Regions from separate parts of the Clostridium taeniosporum genome, predicted to be linked through region 2. Evidence: riboswitches for the same ligand, from Rfam matches in the RefSeq annotation. Region 2 holds a riboswitch; each other region holds the start of a gene.
The links. A riboswitch is a leader RNA that binds a small molecule or an ion and turns the genes downstream of it on or off. The one in region 2 is predicted to bind S-adenosylmethionine.
Positions count from the first base shown of each region.

Region 1: another riboswitch for S-adenosylmethionine. It lies ahead of metK (methionine adenosyltransferase); the one in region 2 lies ahead of BGI42_RS00585 (methionine ABC transporter ATP-binding protein).
Region 3: another riboswitch for S-adenosylmethionine. It lies ahead of BGI42_RS07475 (Na+/H+ antiporter NhaC family protein); the one in region 2 lies ahead of BGI42_RS00585 (methionine ABC transporter ATP-binding protein).

Region 1 is NZ_CP017253.2:465,429-470,249, reverse strand. It holds gene metK (methionine adenosyltransferase) at 407-1,582, opposite strand; SAM riboswitch class I at 1,889-1,995, opposite strand; tRNA gene BGI42_RS02350 (tRNA-Tyr) at 2,179-2,263, opposite strand; tRNA gene BGI42_RS02345 (tRNA-Thr) at 2,269-2,343, opposite strand; tRNA gene BGI42_RS02340 (tRNA-Val) at 2,369-2,444, opposite strand; tRNA gene BGI42_RS02335 (tRNA-Tyr) at 2,451-2,535, opposite strand; tRNA gene BGI42_RS02330 (tRNA-Thr) at 2,546-2,617, opposite strand; tRNA gene BGI42_RS02325 (tRNA-Val) at 2,642-2,717, opposite strand; tRNA gene BGI42_RS02320 (tRNA-Tyr) at 2,724-2,808, opposite strand; gene BGI42_RS02315 (hypothetical protein) at 2,973-3,380, opposite strand; gene yyaC (spore protease YyaC) at 3,495-4,016, shown strand; gene mreB (rod shape-determining protein) at 4,064-4,821, opposite strand, start outside.
Region 2 is NZ_CP017253.2:135,665-140,485, reverse strand. It holds gene BGI42_RS00595 (MetQ/NlpA family ABC transporter substrate-binding protein) at 1-482, opposite strand, end outside; gene BGI42_RS00590 (methionine ABC transporter permease) at 532-1,170, opposite strand; gene BGI42_RS00585 (methionine ABC transporter ATP-binding protein) at 1,170-2,135, opposite strand; SAM riboswitch class I at 2,330-2,438, opposite strand; gene BGI42_RS00580 (CapA family protein) at 2,604-3,764, opposite strand; gene BGI42_RS00575 (hypothetical protein) at 4,048-4,233, shown strand; gene BGI42_RS00570 (carbohydrate ABC transporter permease) at 4,374-4,821, opposite strand, start outside.
Region 3 is NZ_CP017253.2:1,603,959-1,608,779, forward strand. It holds gene BGI42_RS07465 (sensor histidine kinase) at 1-333, shown strand, start outside; gene BGI42_RS07470 (heme NO-binding domain-containing protein) at 632-2,431, shown strand; SAM riboswitch class I at 2,826-2,969, shown strand; gene BGI42_RS07475 (Na+/H+ antiporter NhaC family protein) at 3,219-4,526, shown strand; gene BGI42_RS07480 (IS1182 family transposase) at 4,694-4,821, opposite strand, start outside.

The DNA.
Region 1 (4,821 bases), 330 kb from region 2:
AAATAAATAAAAAGTCAAATATGTAATGAATATTCTATGAAATACAATGACTTAAGTTCTGCTAATAGCTGTACTATTAGTATGTTTCAAGGAAGAAATAGTTCACAAAATAAACTAGCATATTGATTAGTTATTTATTTGAATGTGCCTAAAATAAAGTAAGCTAATAACTATAACTTATAAATATTAAAAATATCACTATACATATACAAATATTTTTTAATTAATATTATACTATGAATAATATATTTATAAAAATTTAAATATATATTATTTATAGTATGGACATAATATTTTAAAAATAATATTATATATGTTTTAACTAAAGAACAAAAAACTTATTCTGCTATCTAATATATTAGGAGCAAAATAAGTTTTTATTAATTATCTAAAATTATATTAACTTTTAGATGTATTTTTTTATTTCTTCTACTTTATTTAATCTTTCCCATGGTAAATCAAGATCAGTTCTTCCAAAATGACCATAAGCAGCTGTTTGCTTAAATATAGGTTTTCTTAAATCTAAATCTCTTATTATAGCACCTGGTCTTAAATCAAATACTTTTTCTACAATTTCAACAACCTTATTTTCTGGCATTTTTCCTGTTCCAAAAGTATCAATTTCAATAGAAACTGGTTTTGCAACTCCTATAGCATAAGCTAATTGTATTTCTAATTTATCTGCAACACCTGCTGCAACTAAGTTTTTAGCTACCCATCTTGCTGCATAAGCTGCTGATCTATCAACCTTAGTTGAATCTTTTCCAGAGAATGCTCCACCACCGTGTCTTCCATATCCACCGTACGTATCAACTATTATTTTTCTTCCTGTTAATCCTGAATCTCCTTGTGGTCCACCTACAACGAATCTTCCAGTTGGATTTATAAAATATCTAGTTTCTGAATCTAATAATTCAGCTGGAACTACTGCATTTATTACATGTTCTTTTATATCTTTTTCTATTGTTTCTAATGACACTTCTTCGCCATGTTGAGTTGAAATAACTATCGTATCTATTCTTTTTGGTTTATTATTTTCATATTCAACAGTAACTTGTGTTTTTCCATCTGGTCTTAAATAACCTAAAGTACCATTCTTTCTTACCTCTGTAAGTCTTCTAGATAATTTATGAGCCATGTGGATAGGTAATGGCATATATGCTTCTGTTTCATTAGTAGCAAAACCAAACATCATACCTTGGTCCCCTGCACCTACTGCTTCTACATCATCTTTTTCACCTTTTCTAGATTCAAGAGCTTCATCAACTCCCATAGCTATATCTGATGATTGTTCATCTATTGTAGTCATAACTGCACAAGTATCACAGTCAAAACCATATTTAGCTCTATCATATCCTATTTCTCTAACTGTTTCTCTAACAACTTTTGGAATGTCAACATAACAATTAGTTGATATTTCTCCCATTACCATAACTAATCCTGTAGTAGTACATGTTTCACAAGCAACTCTTGCATTTGGATCTTTTTCTAAGATAGAATCTAAAATAGCATCGGAAATTTGGTCACACATTTTATCTGGATGCCCTTCTGTAACTGATTCTGATGTAAATAATCTTCTCATTTCTTTCTCCCTTCATTCTACTCTTTATCGTAATATTTTCTTAAATTCATACACAAAACTATAAATAATATAAAATTATTGAAAAATAACAAAATCGCAAACGACTGTTAATCATTGATTTTTTAGTCATTCATCATTTCCAAATCCAATTCAAAACTAATGATGCGACATATGATTATTTTTTTGATTTATTTCTTAATCTTCAAACAAAATATAATCTAAATTATCCACATATTATTTAGAAATATGAATTCCTAAATAACAAAAAAACTCTTCGATAAGAAGAGTACTAATTCAATAATCCTTTTCTTATCTTGTAGATTATGATTAATAAATCTACAGGAATTGGCACCTTGTGTAAACAGGTTGCCGGGTTTCATAGGGCCCTTTCCCTCCACCTCTCTCGATAAGAGTATATTAATTTAATTTTCATAGGTATTCTAGCATATCATATATACTTAGTCAACAATAATTTTTATTACTAAAATATTTTAATTTGTATTTAGAAGAAGATAATTAATTATAATTATTCTAATTTCTATTAATTAAAAATCTAATGTAAATAAAAAAAGAATAAACTAAAGTTTATTCTTTTTTGGTGGAGGAAGATGGATTCGAACCATCGAAACGAAACGTAACAGATTTACAGTCTGCCCCCTTTGGCCACTCGGGAATTCCTCCAGATTTGGAGCTGGCAATAGGAATCGAACCTACAACCTGCTGATTACAAGTCAGCTGCTCTACCGTTGAGCCATGCCAGCATAAATATTTATTTTTTTAAATTAATGGTGGGCACAACAGGGCTCGAACCTGTGACCCTCTGCTTGTAAGGCAGATGCTCTCCCAGCTGAGCTATGCGCCCATTAATTGGTGGAGGAAGATGGATTCGAACCATCGAAACGAAACGTAACAGATTTACAGTCTGCCCCCTTTGGCCACTCGGGAATTCCTCCAGATTTTTGAAGCTGGCAATAGGAATCGAACCTACAACCTGCTGATTACAAGTCAGCTGCTCTACCGTTGAGCCATGCCAGCATAAGTATTTATTTTTTAAATTAATGGTGGGCACAACAGGGCTCGAACCTGTGACCCTCTGCTTGTAAGGCAGATGCTCTCCCAGCTGAGCTATGCGCCCATTAATTGGTGGAGGAAGATGGATTCGAACCATCGAAACGAAACGTAACAGATTTACAGTCTGCCCCCTTTGGCCACTCGGGAATTCCTCCAAATACTTTTATTTTTTTATTTTGTTGAGCTGTTGCCAATCAACAATGACTAGTATATATTCAATTCAATCATATTTCAAGTCTTTTATATACCCATTTTTAGTAATTATATTTATATTTCTTTATATTACTTTAAAATACTTTTGTATACTATATAATTTATATTATTTATTTAAATATGAATCTAAGTAATTAATATCTATAATTTTAGAAAAAATATTTCTTAAATCTAAATAATCCTGAATTGATAATCTAGTTTTAAAAATTTTAAAAGCTTGTATTATCCCCTTATTCTCATCATCTAAATTAAATGCCTCTTCTATTTTTCCCATGTCGCTTGTTGATAATTTATCCATTATTATATTTAATTGTTTTTTATCCTCATCAGATATAACATCCATTATTATATTTTTATTAACTTTATATATAGATTTAGAGTATGATACTGCTTCTACACTATCATTATTTTTAATATTTACTAATTTTGTATCGTTAGGTTTCCAATAAAATATTAAGTAAATATTCATTAACAATGCAAAAATCATAAATATAATAGTTATAATTTTTTTCATTAATAAACGCCTCCCTTATTGTAATATTTTCCACAATTATTTTTTTTATACTTTAAATCACATTTTTTATTAAATCGCATCATATATATATGTTAAGAAGGGAGGGCTCTGCTTTTGACAAAACATAAAGTAAATTATAAGTCTTTAAATGCTTGTTTTAAAATATCTGAATCAATTAAAGATTATCTTAACAATGAAACAATAATAGTCTGTATCGGTACTGATAAATGTATTGGAGATTGTTTAGGTCCTTTAGTAGGATCACTTTTAAAAGATAAATCATTTCAATTACCTGTGTATGGTACACTTTCAAGTCCTATACATGCTTTAAATATAGATGATAAACTAAATGAAATATACAAAAAGCACCCTAATTGCCCTATTATAGGGATAGATGCATGCCTTGGTAGTAAAGATGCTATTGGAGAAATTCACACTAGAAATTATGCTATACATCCCGGAAAAGGAGTTGGTAAAGAATTGCCTGAGGTAGGTATAGCTTCAATCATAGGGATAGTTGATACTGTTGATAATTCCGAAGTATTTTCATCCTATAATATAAGGCTTTCCTTAGTTATGGATATGGCTAAATTGATATCAAATGCCTTAATTAATGCGTATAATTTGGTAAAATAAAATCATCCCAAAAACTTTTCTAAGTTTTGGGATGATTTTTAATTCTCTTATTCAATAAGAACTATCTCCTGGGAATTTAATTGATTATCTAATTTATCTAATTGTCCTAAAACAGCACCTGTTCCTTCTGCTACACATTCAATAGCATTTTCTGCTACAGTTACTTCTACACCTGTTCTAAACTCTATAAGCTTGTTAAGTCCGTATAACAGTGCTCCACCACCAGTCATTAATATACCCTTTTCTATAATATCTGCTGCTAATTCAGGTGGAGTTCTTTCTAAAACAGTTTTAACTACCTCAACTATTGACTCTACAGATTCCTCTAATGCTTCTCTAATTTCCTCTGTACTTATTTCTAATTCATCAGGTAATCCTGTTACTAGGTTTCTACCTTTCATCATAGCAGTTAAGCTTCTAGCACCTTTGAATGCTGATCCTATTTCTATTTTTAAATCTTCAGCTGTTTTTTCTCCAATCATTATCTTATATTTATTTCTTACATATTTTATAATTGCTTCCGTAAATTTATCTCCTGCAATTTTAATTGAAGATCTCTCAACTATACCTCCTAATGAAATAACAGCTATATCACAAGTTCCTCCACCTATATCTATAACCATATTTCCATTAGGTTTTGTTATGTCAATTCCAGCACCAATTGCTGCTGCTAAAGGTTCTTCAATTAAATGAACTGTTTTTGCTCCAGAATTTCTTGCAGCATCAATAACAGCTCTCTTTTCAACTTCTGTAGCTTGAGAAGGTACACAGACCATAACTTTAGGTGCTGTAATATTTCTCTTTC
Region 2 (4,821 bases):
ATAATTCCTTTTGAAGCTAATAACTTTAATGCTCTTGCTTCATTTGATGGATCATTAGGTATCGCTATTGTATCTCCATTAGATAATTCATCTAAACTTTTTATCTTATTTGAATATAGCCCCATTGGTTCTAAATGGATTGCTGCTGTATAAACTAAATTTAACCCTTTTGATTCATTTTGTTCATTTAAATACGGAATATGTTGAAAATAATTAGCATCTAAATCTCCTTCTGCTAATGCTACATTAGGCTGAACATAATCAGTAAACTCAATTATTTCAAGCTTATATCCTTCTTTTTCAAGTATAGGCTTTGCTATTTCTGCTATTTCTTTATGTGGTATGGGTGTAACACCTATTTTTATTGTTTTATCATCTTTTTTATTATAACTCTCTGCTCCATTATTTATGCTTCCACATCCTACTAAACTAAATATAAGTACTCCTGCTAATATTGTTGATAATATAGATTTCTTTTTCATTTATTTTTCCCCCTTAAATTATTGCTTATTTTATAATTAATTTTAAAATTTACTTTGATAATTTTCTATAAAAATAATTCCCTAAAAATTGTAGAAGCTGTACTAATATAATTAATATTATACAAGTTAATATCATAAAATCTGTTTCAAATCTTTGATATCCATATCTTATTGCTACATCGCCAAGTCCACCTGCCCCAAGTGTTCCTGCCATAGCAGAATAACCTACAATACTTATTAAAACTAATGTTATTCCAGATACAATTGATGGTATTGCTTCTTTTAACATAACTTTAAATATTATTTGAAAATTTGAAGCCCCGAAAGACTTTGCTGCTTCTATTACTCCTTTATCAACTTCTCTTAATGCAGATTCTATAATTCTTGAAACAAAAGGTGCTGCTGCAATCGTAAGTGGTACTATAGCAGCTAGTGTACCAGTAGATTTACCAACTAATAACTTGGTTAATGGCATAATTATTACCATTAATATCACAAATGGAAAACTTCTTAGTGTATTTACTATAAAATCTAAAATGGAATATATAAATTTATTTGGTTTTAAACCATCATCTGAAGTAATGGTAAGAATCATTGCTGGAATAAAACCTAATATAACTGAAAATATTGTAGAGGCTAAAACCATTATTAATGTTTGATTTAAAGCTATTATTATAATTTCTTGCATTATTTAATCACCTCCAACAAAATTTTCTTATTCTCTAAGTATTTAATTACTCTATCCTTATCACATTCATTTATATTTATAACTATTCCACCTAGAATCATATCTCTAAATTTTTCTAATTTTCCAGATACAATAGAAAAATCTATATTAAGTTCTCTTGCCATCTTTGTTATAACAGCATTCTCTGAAAAATTATTAGAAAAAAATATTTTTATGTTCGCTCCATTTTGAGGTAATATATTTTCATCATCTTCTCCAAGAAACTTCTTTAAAGATGATTTAGGTTTTAAAAATAATTCCTCACATTTACCTTGAGATTTTATATTTCCACCTTCAAGCAATGTAACTCTTTCACAGATTTCTTTTACTACTTCCATTTGATGAGTAACAATAACTATTGTTATACCCAGTTCCTGATTTATTTTTAAAAGTAATGATAGTATATCTTTGGTAGTCTTAGGATCTAATGCTGAAGTTGCTTCATCACATAATAATATTTTAGGCTCTAATGCTAATGCTCTTGCAATAGCTACTCTTTGCTTTTGACCTCCACTTAATTCAGATGGTTTAGAATTTATTTTTTCTTCTAAACCTACTAACTTAAGAAGTCCCATAACTTTAGACTTAATGTGGTTTTTATTATATTTCCATATTTCTAATGGAAAAGCTACATTATCAAAAACATTTTTTCTTTGTATAAGATTGAAGTTTTGAAAAATCATCCCCAAGTTTCTTCTAAAACTTCTTAAATCTTTGCCTTTTAAATTAGAGACATCATTCCCCATTACTTTTAAAAAACCGTTGTTGTATGATTCAAGACCATTAATACACCTAAGTAATGTAGATTTTCCTGCTCCACTATGTCCAATTATTCCATAAATCTCTCCTTCTTTTATGCTTATTGAAATATTGCTTAATACTCTTATTTCCTCAAAATTTTTTTCTAAATTACTAACTTCTATCATTAGATACCACCCCTTTACACATTTTATTGCTAAATTAAAATATATTTTTTATTTTTTGCCTATTGATGATTGTTTGCAAACTAAATTGTAAATTAAATTATGCATAAATTTTAACTTTGTTATAAATTTTATAAATAATAAATAAAGCGCCAGAGAATAAATCTCTAGCGCTTAATATACTAAATAAATTTACCCTCTCATCTATCAACTATATACGTTGCAGGATTTAGCACCATAAATGATAATTAATCATTTGGTTGCCGGGTTTCATAGGGCCAGTCCCTCCACCACTCTTGATAAGATATAACAAATATTAATTTTTAATTTATGTTTTAAATTATAATTTCATAATTTAAATTTGTCAATAATATTTTATATTAATTAAAAATATTATATATTTTCTTATATAAATTTAATGAATTTCAAATAACTAAAAATGTTTCATTGGCCTATTTAAATATTTTTCAATTAATCATCTATGATAAAAAATTCATCTATTATTTTATTATTTAATGTTGGTGAAAGTTCATTTAAAAGTTTTAATATTTCTTCTTTATTACTTTTTGCAATAGTTGGAACATAATCATTTTTATCATTTCTAGAAGATATCATAGTAGGAATAACTTTATATTCCATATTATTCAATTCATTGTTTTCTAAATTACATTTTATTTGTAAAATAAAAGTTCTTTTATCTTTAGGATTAAAATTTCCACCAAAACAAAAATTCCCCATAGAATAAGCAATTAGTTTTCCTTTATAATTTTCCATTGTTTGAATAACATGAGGATGAGATCCAATTACTGCATCAGCTCCACTATCTATTGTAAATCTAGCTAATTCTACTTGATTTCTCCCAGCTTCATATTCACTTTCAGATCCCCAATGAAAATAAGGTATGATAACTTTAACTCCTTGACTTCTTAATTCTTCTATATCATTACAAATTTTACTCTTTAATTCATCTGATATATTCCATCCCATATAACCTAAGAATCCAAACTTAATACCTTGTATATCTTTAACTATCTTATATTCTTCTCCACAAATATCAATATCCTTACTTTCGAGGGCTTTAACAGTATCTTTCATACCCTGGATTCCATAATCATAAATGTGATTATTAGAAATGGTTACCCCATCTATTGAAGAATTTTTAAGAATATTAACATAATCTTTTGGACCTTTAAAATTGAAAAATATTTCACCTCCTTTAGGTGCTTTAATTTTTGAGTCAGTAAAAGTAGTTTCTAAGTTTGCTAGAGTATAGTCATCATTTTTAAATAAATCAACAACGTTTTTCATAAAATATAAATAATCTTTATTATTATTAAATGCCTCTGGTAAACTATTATCATATCCAAATTTTTCATCTGTACCTAATGTTAAGTCTCCAATTATAGATATCAACACTTCCTTATTTTCATTAGAAATACTCTCTAACTTTATTTTATTTTTTGAATCTACTTCTAAAGTATTTTGGCTACCTAATTTCAAAATACTTAATATGGTGAAAATTGATAAAACAATTACAATTGTAGTAATATTCCTACGTTTTTTCTTTTTCCTTAATAGTTGCCTTCTATTTTTTTTATTTCTTCTATTTAAATATGTATGTTTATTATTCATGTGAGCTCCCTTTTATAATATTTTCAAAATATATATTATCCAATAAAACTAATAAATATGTTACAAAAAAGTATCTATTATAATTATAAAGATTATGAATAATATATAATTAAAAGTATTTATTATAATTATAAAGATTATGAATAATATATAATTAAGTGATAAATTTTAAATAATTTAAATTTATTAAATTATTTAAAATATTTTACGAAAACCATTGTTTATTGATAATATTTATTATATAATAAAGCTATAGAATATAAAAGGATAGGAGAGAAATAATATGAGTAATAATAAAAATTTAAACAAAGAAAAAGAATGTAATTGTACAGATAAATATGAAGTAACTTTTGAGGAAGAAAAATCTAAAGTAGATCCATCAAAACCATGTGATCCAACTAATCCAGATTATCCATGGGTTTCATGTGGTATAGATAAAAAAGAAACTAAAAAAAATGAGAATGAATAAAATTAATATACTTGTTTATCCATTCATATAATATATTTTAACCATAAAATAAAACTTTTTAAAAAATTAAAAATTTTATTTTCTTTAAAAGCATAAAAAATGAATCTATTTATTATAGATTCATTTTTTATATTTATCAATTATTTTATAGCACCTTTAGTTACTCCATTAATAATACCCTTTTGCGCAAATAAATAGAATACTAATATAGGTATTAATGCTAATAAGTATGATGCAAACGCTAAGTTATAATCTGTTCCAAATTGTGATTGAAATATAAATTGAACTAATGGAATAGTTGCAAAATCTGGATTACTTAATATTACAAGTGGTAACATAACATCATTCCAACACCATAAAGCTGTTAAAATTGCTACTGTTGCATGTATTGGTTTTAACATTGGAAATATTATTTTATAAAATACTTGCCAAGTACTAGCTCCATCAATTAATGCAGCTTCTTCTAATTCTATAGGGATAGATTTCAAGAAACCTACATATAAAAATACATTAGAAGATAATCCATACACTGTATACAAAAGTATTAAACCAATTATATTGTCCATATTCCAAACACTAACTTGTTTT
Region 3 (4,821 bases), 1.5 Mb from region 2:
TTAAATTTAGATAGTCAGAAGACATTTAGAATATTTGAGAATCTAATAAACAATATAATTAAGTATGCAATGAAAAATTCAAGAGTTTATATTGATATTTTAGAAGAAGATAGTTATGTAAAAATAATACTAAAAAATATATCTGAAGTTGAAATAGATTTTAATCCAGATGAAATTGTTGAAAGGTTTGCTAGAGGAGATTTATCACGTAATACAGAAGGATCGGGATTAGGTCTTGCTATTTCAAAGAGTTTTGTAGAACTTCAAGGTGGAACTTTTAAAATAGAAGTAGATGGAGATCTTTTTAAAGTTATAATTGAATTTAAAATATAAATATTAATTAAAATGATTTTCTAAAAAATAACCTATGAGAAATAATTTCTTTTTCATAGGTTATTTTTTTAGAAAAATTATAAGTATTTATGGCGATAAAATAAAATGTAATTCTAATATAATATAGAAATTAATAAAATAGATGTTTATAAAGTTATAATACATCTTTATAAACAAATTACAAGGATTTAATTTTTTATAAAGATGTATTATTATATAATTAAGAGGTATAATTAAAAGGAATTATAATTAAATAATAATAATTATTTTAAAAAGTAAAAAAAGGAGGTATATATTCATGAAGGGAACAGTTGTATCAACATGGATGACAACAAATAGAAAGCTATTTGGAGATTTAATTGTTGATAAAGCCATGGATTATGTTGGCTGGGGAAGAGGTAAAATATTTTCTCCAATTGAAAATATTGATGATAATGAAGTAAAAAAGATAATGTCATATATAGCCAAAGAACAAAATATGGATGTTGGAATGTTATGGAGAAAAATAGGACAAGATAATATAAAATCTTTTAGTAAAGATTATCCAGCGTTTTTTAGACACGATAATTTATATTCATTTTTAAAATCTATGTTTGATGTTCATGTAGTAATGACAAAAAAGTTTAAGGGAGCAAAACCCCCGTTAGTTTTAATTGAACCAATATCAAATAAAGAAGCTATATTTAGTTATAATTCTTCTAGAGGTATGTTTGACTATTTTCTTGGAATGTTGGATGGAGCATGTGAGTATTTTAATGAAAAAGTGGAGAAAAAAGAATTATCAAGGACAAGTACAGAATTAAAGGTTAAACTTATTTTTGAAAAAAATATATACTACAATAAAAAATATTTTTTTAATAATGTACTTTCCTTTGGATTTATTAAAAATTTTGGTGTAAAAGCAGGGATATTTACATTTTTAATTTCAGCAATAGTTATGATACCTATGTTAGGAATAGATAATATATTTAAATCTTTGATTGGAAGTTTTATATCTGGTATTGGGACATTTTGTGGAATTTCACTGATGATGTCTCCTGTTAATTCTATAAAAGAAGAGATTAATAGAATTATAAATAACCAATATAATTTGGACGGACAAATTACAACAAAGGATTTTTTTGAAGATATATATAATTTACTTAAAAATCATAAAGAAGTTATACAAGCAGATTTTGTTGGATTTAAAGGTGTAACAGATGAAATGAACACTTTTGTAAATAATATAAATACAATTTCTGATTCAATGAATCATACTTCTACTGAAATAGGAGGAGTTGTTGAACAAGTTGCAAATGGTGCTGTTATGCAAGCACAAAATACAGATAATGCAGTACAAGCGCTTAATGAAAATATTCAATCATTAAAAAATATAGTAGAGAAAGAAAATACAAACAAGTTACAACTTGAGGATGCAGTGGAAAAGATAAATAATAGTTATGAAAATGTAGATAATACTAGTGAAAATATATTAAAATCTTTAGATACATTTAATGAAGTTAAGGATAAGAGCACACGTCTTGAAGGAAAGGCAAAAGATATAACAAGTATAGTTTCTATAGTTTCTGGAATATCTGAACAAACTAATTTACTTGCTTTAAATGCATCTATTGAGGCAGCTAGAGCTGGAGAACAAGGAAAAGGTTTTGCTGTCGTAGCTGAATCAATAAGAAAATTAGCAGAACAATCAAAAGATGCAGTACAAGAAATAAATTCGAATTTAAAGCAATTTGTAGAAGAAATAAAATCTTTAGTAGACGATATAGAAATACAATATGATTTGTTAGAAAAGCAAACAGATAGTTTAGGTGTTGTTAGAAATATAAGTTTTGAAGCTAATAAATCTGTACAAAATGTAGCCACATCAATGATAGAGACAATAAATAAATTGAATACTGAAGCAGATTCTATATCAAAAGTGTATGATAGTATAGAATCATTAGCAGCTATTGCTCAAGAAAATTCAGCATCTTCAGAAGAAGTAAGTGCTAATGTAATAAATTACACTAATGAAATTAAGAAACTTATAGATAATATACATGATTTTAAAGGAATTACTGAGACATTTAAGAATGATTTAGAAAAATATAAAATTTAATAAACATAGATTGATTAAAAATATTCTCCATTATAATAAGGAATTAGTTTTATTTTTTAAATTTAGTTATTATAATGGAGAATTTATTATTGTATAAATACCTTATTATAATAAACGTTAATGCAACATACCTTTAATTTCAAAATCACAAAATATACAAATAAAAACAAAAATTAAAATAACACAAAAAATGATGAATAAAAAAATTTTAAAGTTGATATAATTAATGTAAATATTAAAATTTTAAAATTGTTAGAAAAATACAATATTTTTTCATAAAAACACTTTAAATTTAATAATAATATATAAAATTATAAATTAAATAATAGTTTTATTAATATTTAGTATTGACATATAATCATTATATTGTTAAAATTATAATTGAAAAAAAGAATACTTATCAAGAGTGGTGGAGGGACTGGCCCTATGAAGCCCAGCAACCTACTTTTAAGGTTAATTAATGTGTAAATGCACAAAGTTTACTTTAAATGTGTGGTGCCAAATCCCGTTAGATAAGAAGTCTAATATAGTATGAGAATATTTAAAGCTTCACTATTGGGTGGAAGCTTTTATTTTTTTATTCTTTTATAATAAATTAAAATTTTGGATAACTTAAATAAATAATAGAAATTATAATTTAAACAAAAAAATTGTACAAGAATAAAAAATAATATATTCAGTTGATGGATTTATATATGTAGAAATTCTATATAAATCTAAATCTCCATCTATTGCCTAAGGATTTCTTTTATCAAAAGTTTCAAATGACAAAAGGAGGAAATAGTTTATGAAGAAAAAAGCAAGTATAAAATCTTTATTACCATTATTAGTATTTTTAATAGTATATGTAGGAGTATCAATACTCGCAGGTGATATGTATGCTGTATCTGTAATTATTCCATTTTCAGCAGCATCAGTAGTTGCTTTAGCTATGAATAGAGAAAAAAAATTAAATGAAAAATTGGAGATATTTTGTAAAGGGTCAGGACACAGCAATGTAATATTGATGATATTAATATTCATATTGGCAGGAGCATTTGCCCAAGTAGCTAAGGATATGGGAGCAGTAGATTCTACTGTAAATCTAGGTCTATCAATTTTACCAACTAATTTATTAACAGTAGGTTTATTTTTAATAGCATGTTTTATAGCACTTTCTGTTGGAACTTCAATGGGAACAATAGTCGCATTAGTACCAATTGCTGTTGGTATAGCAGATAAAACAGGCGTATTAGTTGCCTTATCGGTTGGTGCAGTAGTTAGTGGAGCTATGTTTGGAGATAACTTATCAATAATTTCTGATACTACTATAGCAGCAACAAGAACTCAAGGTTGTGAAATGAGAGATAAGTTTAAAATGAACTTTAAAATAGTGGTTCCTGCTGCAATATTAACAGCAATAATATTTGGAATATTAACAAGAAATGCTGCTACAGCAGGTGTAGAAGAATTACAGTATAGTTTAGCAAAAATAATTCCATATATTGTAGTAATAGCATCAGCGTTAATAGGATTAAATGTTGTGGTAGTTTTATTTGTAGGAATAATAATTGCTGCAGTTATTGGATTTATTTATGGTAGTTTTGATGTGGTTGGATTATGTAGTTCAATATCTACTGGAATATCAGGAATGAGTGAATTAATAATTATATCATTATTAATAGCAGGAACAATTGCTTTAATTAAAGAAAATGGTGGAATTGAGTATATATTAAATAAAGGATTAAAAAGATTTAAGAATAAAAGAAATGCAGAACTTGGAATAGCAACTTTAGTAAGTTTAGTTGATGTATGTACTGCTAACAATACTATAGCAATAGTAACAGTTGGTCCAATAGCTAAAAATATTTCTGATGAATTTGATTTAGAACCAAAAAGAGTTGCAGGAATAATGGATATGTTTTCTTGTGTATTCCAAGGAATAATTCCATATGGAGCTCAATTAATTTCAGCAGCTGGATTAGCAGCAATATCACCTTTTGCTATAATGCAATATTTATTTTACCCTTATTTAATGGGCATATGTGCTTTAATATCAATATTTATATATCATAGCAACAAGATGCAAAAATTAAGATCTAAAAAAGCAGCATAAATAAATAGAGATGGGGCTGTTGCGAAATGGTTAAATTTTAATCATGAGCGACGCTCCTTTTCGATTTAAATCAATAAATCTCCCAATAATTAAAAGAGGATATAAATTATTGGGAGATTTTTTAATTTTGAACGCACTTAAATAAGCCTACTTAATATATTCCATAATTAGGCAGAGATTTTTAATTCATGAAGATGATTTTGAGTTCTTTCATTTTGGATTTTAGAATGTAATTTATTAATATTAAAACCAAAACAAAGCAAAATAAATTCCGTTTTAACGCTATTTTTTCCAC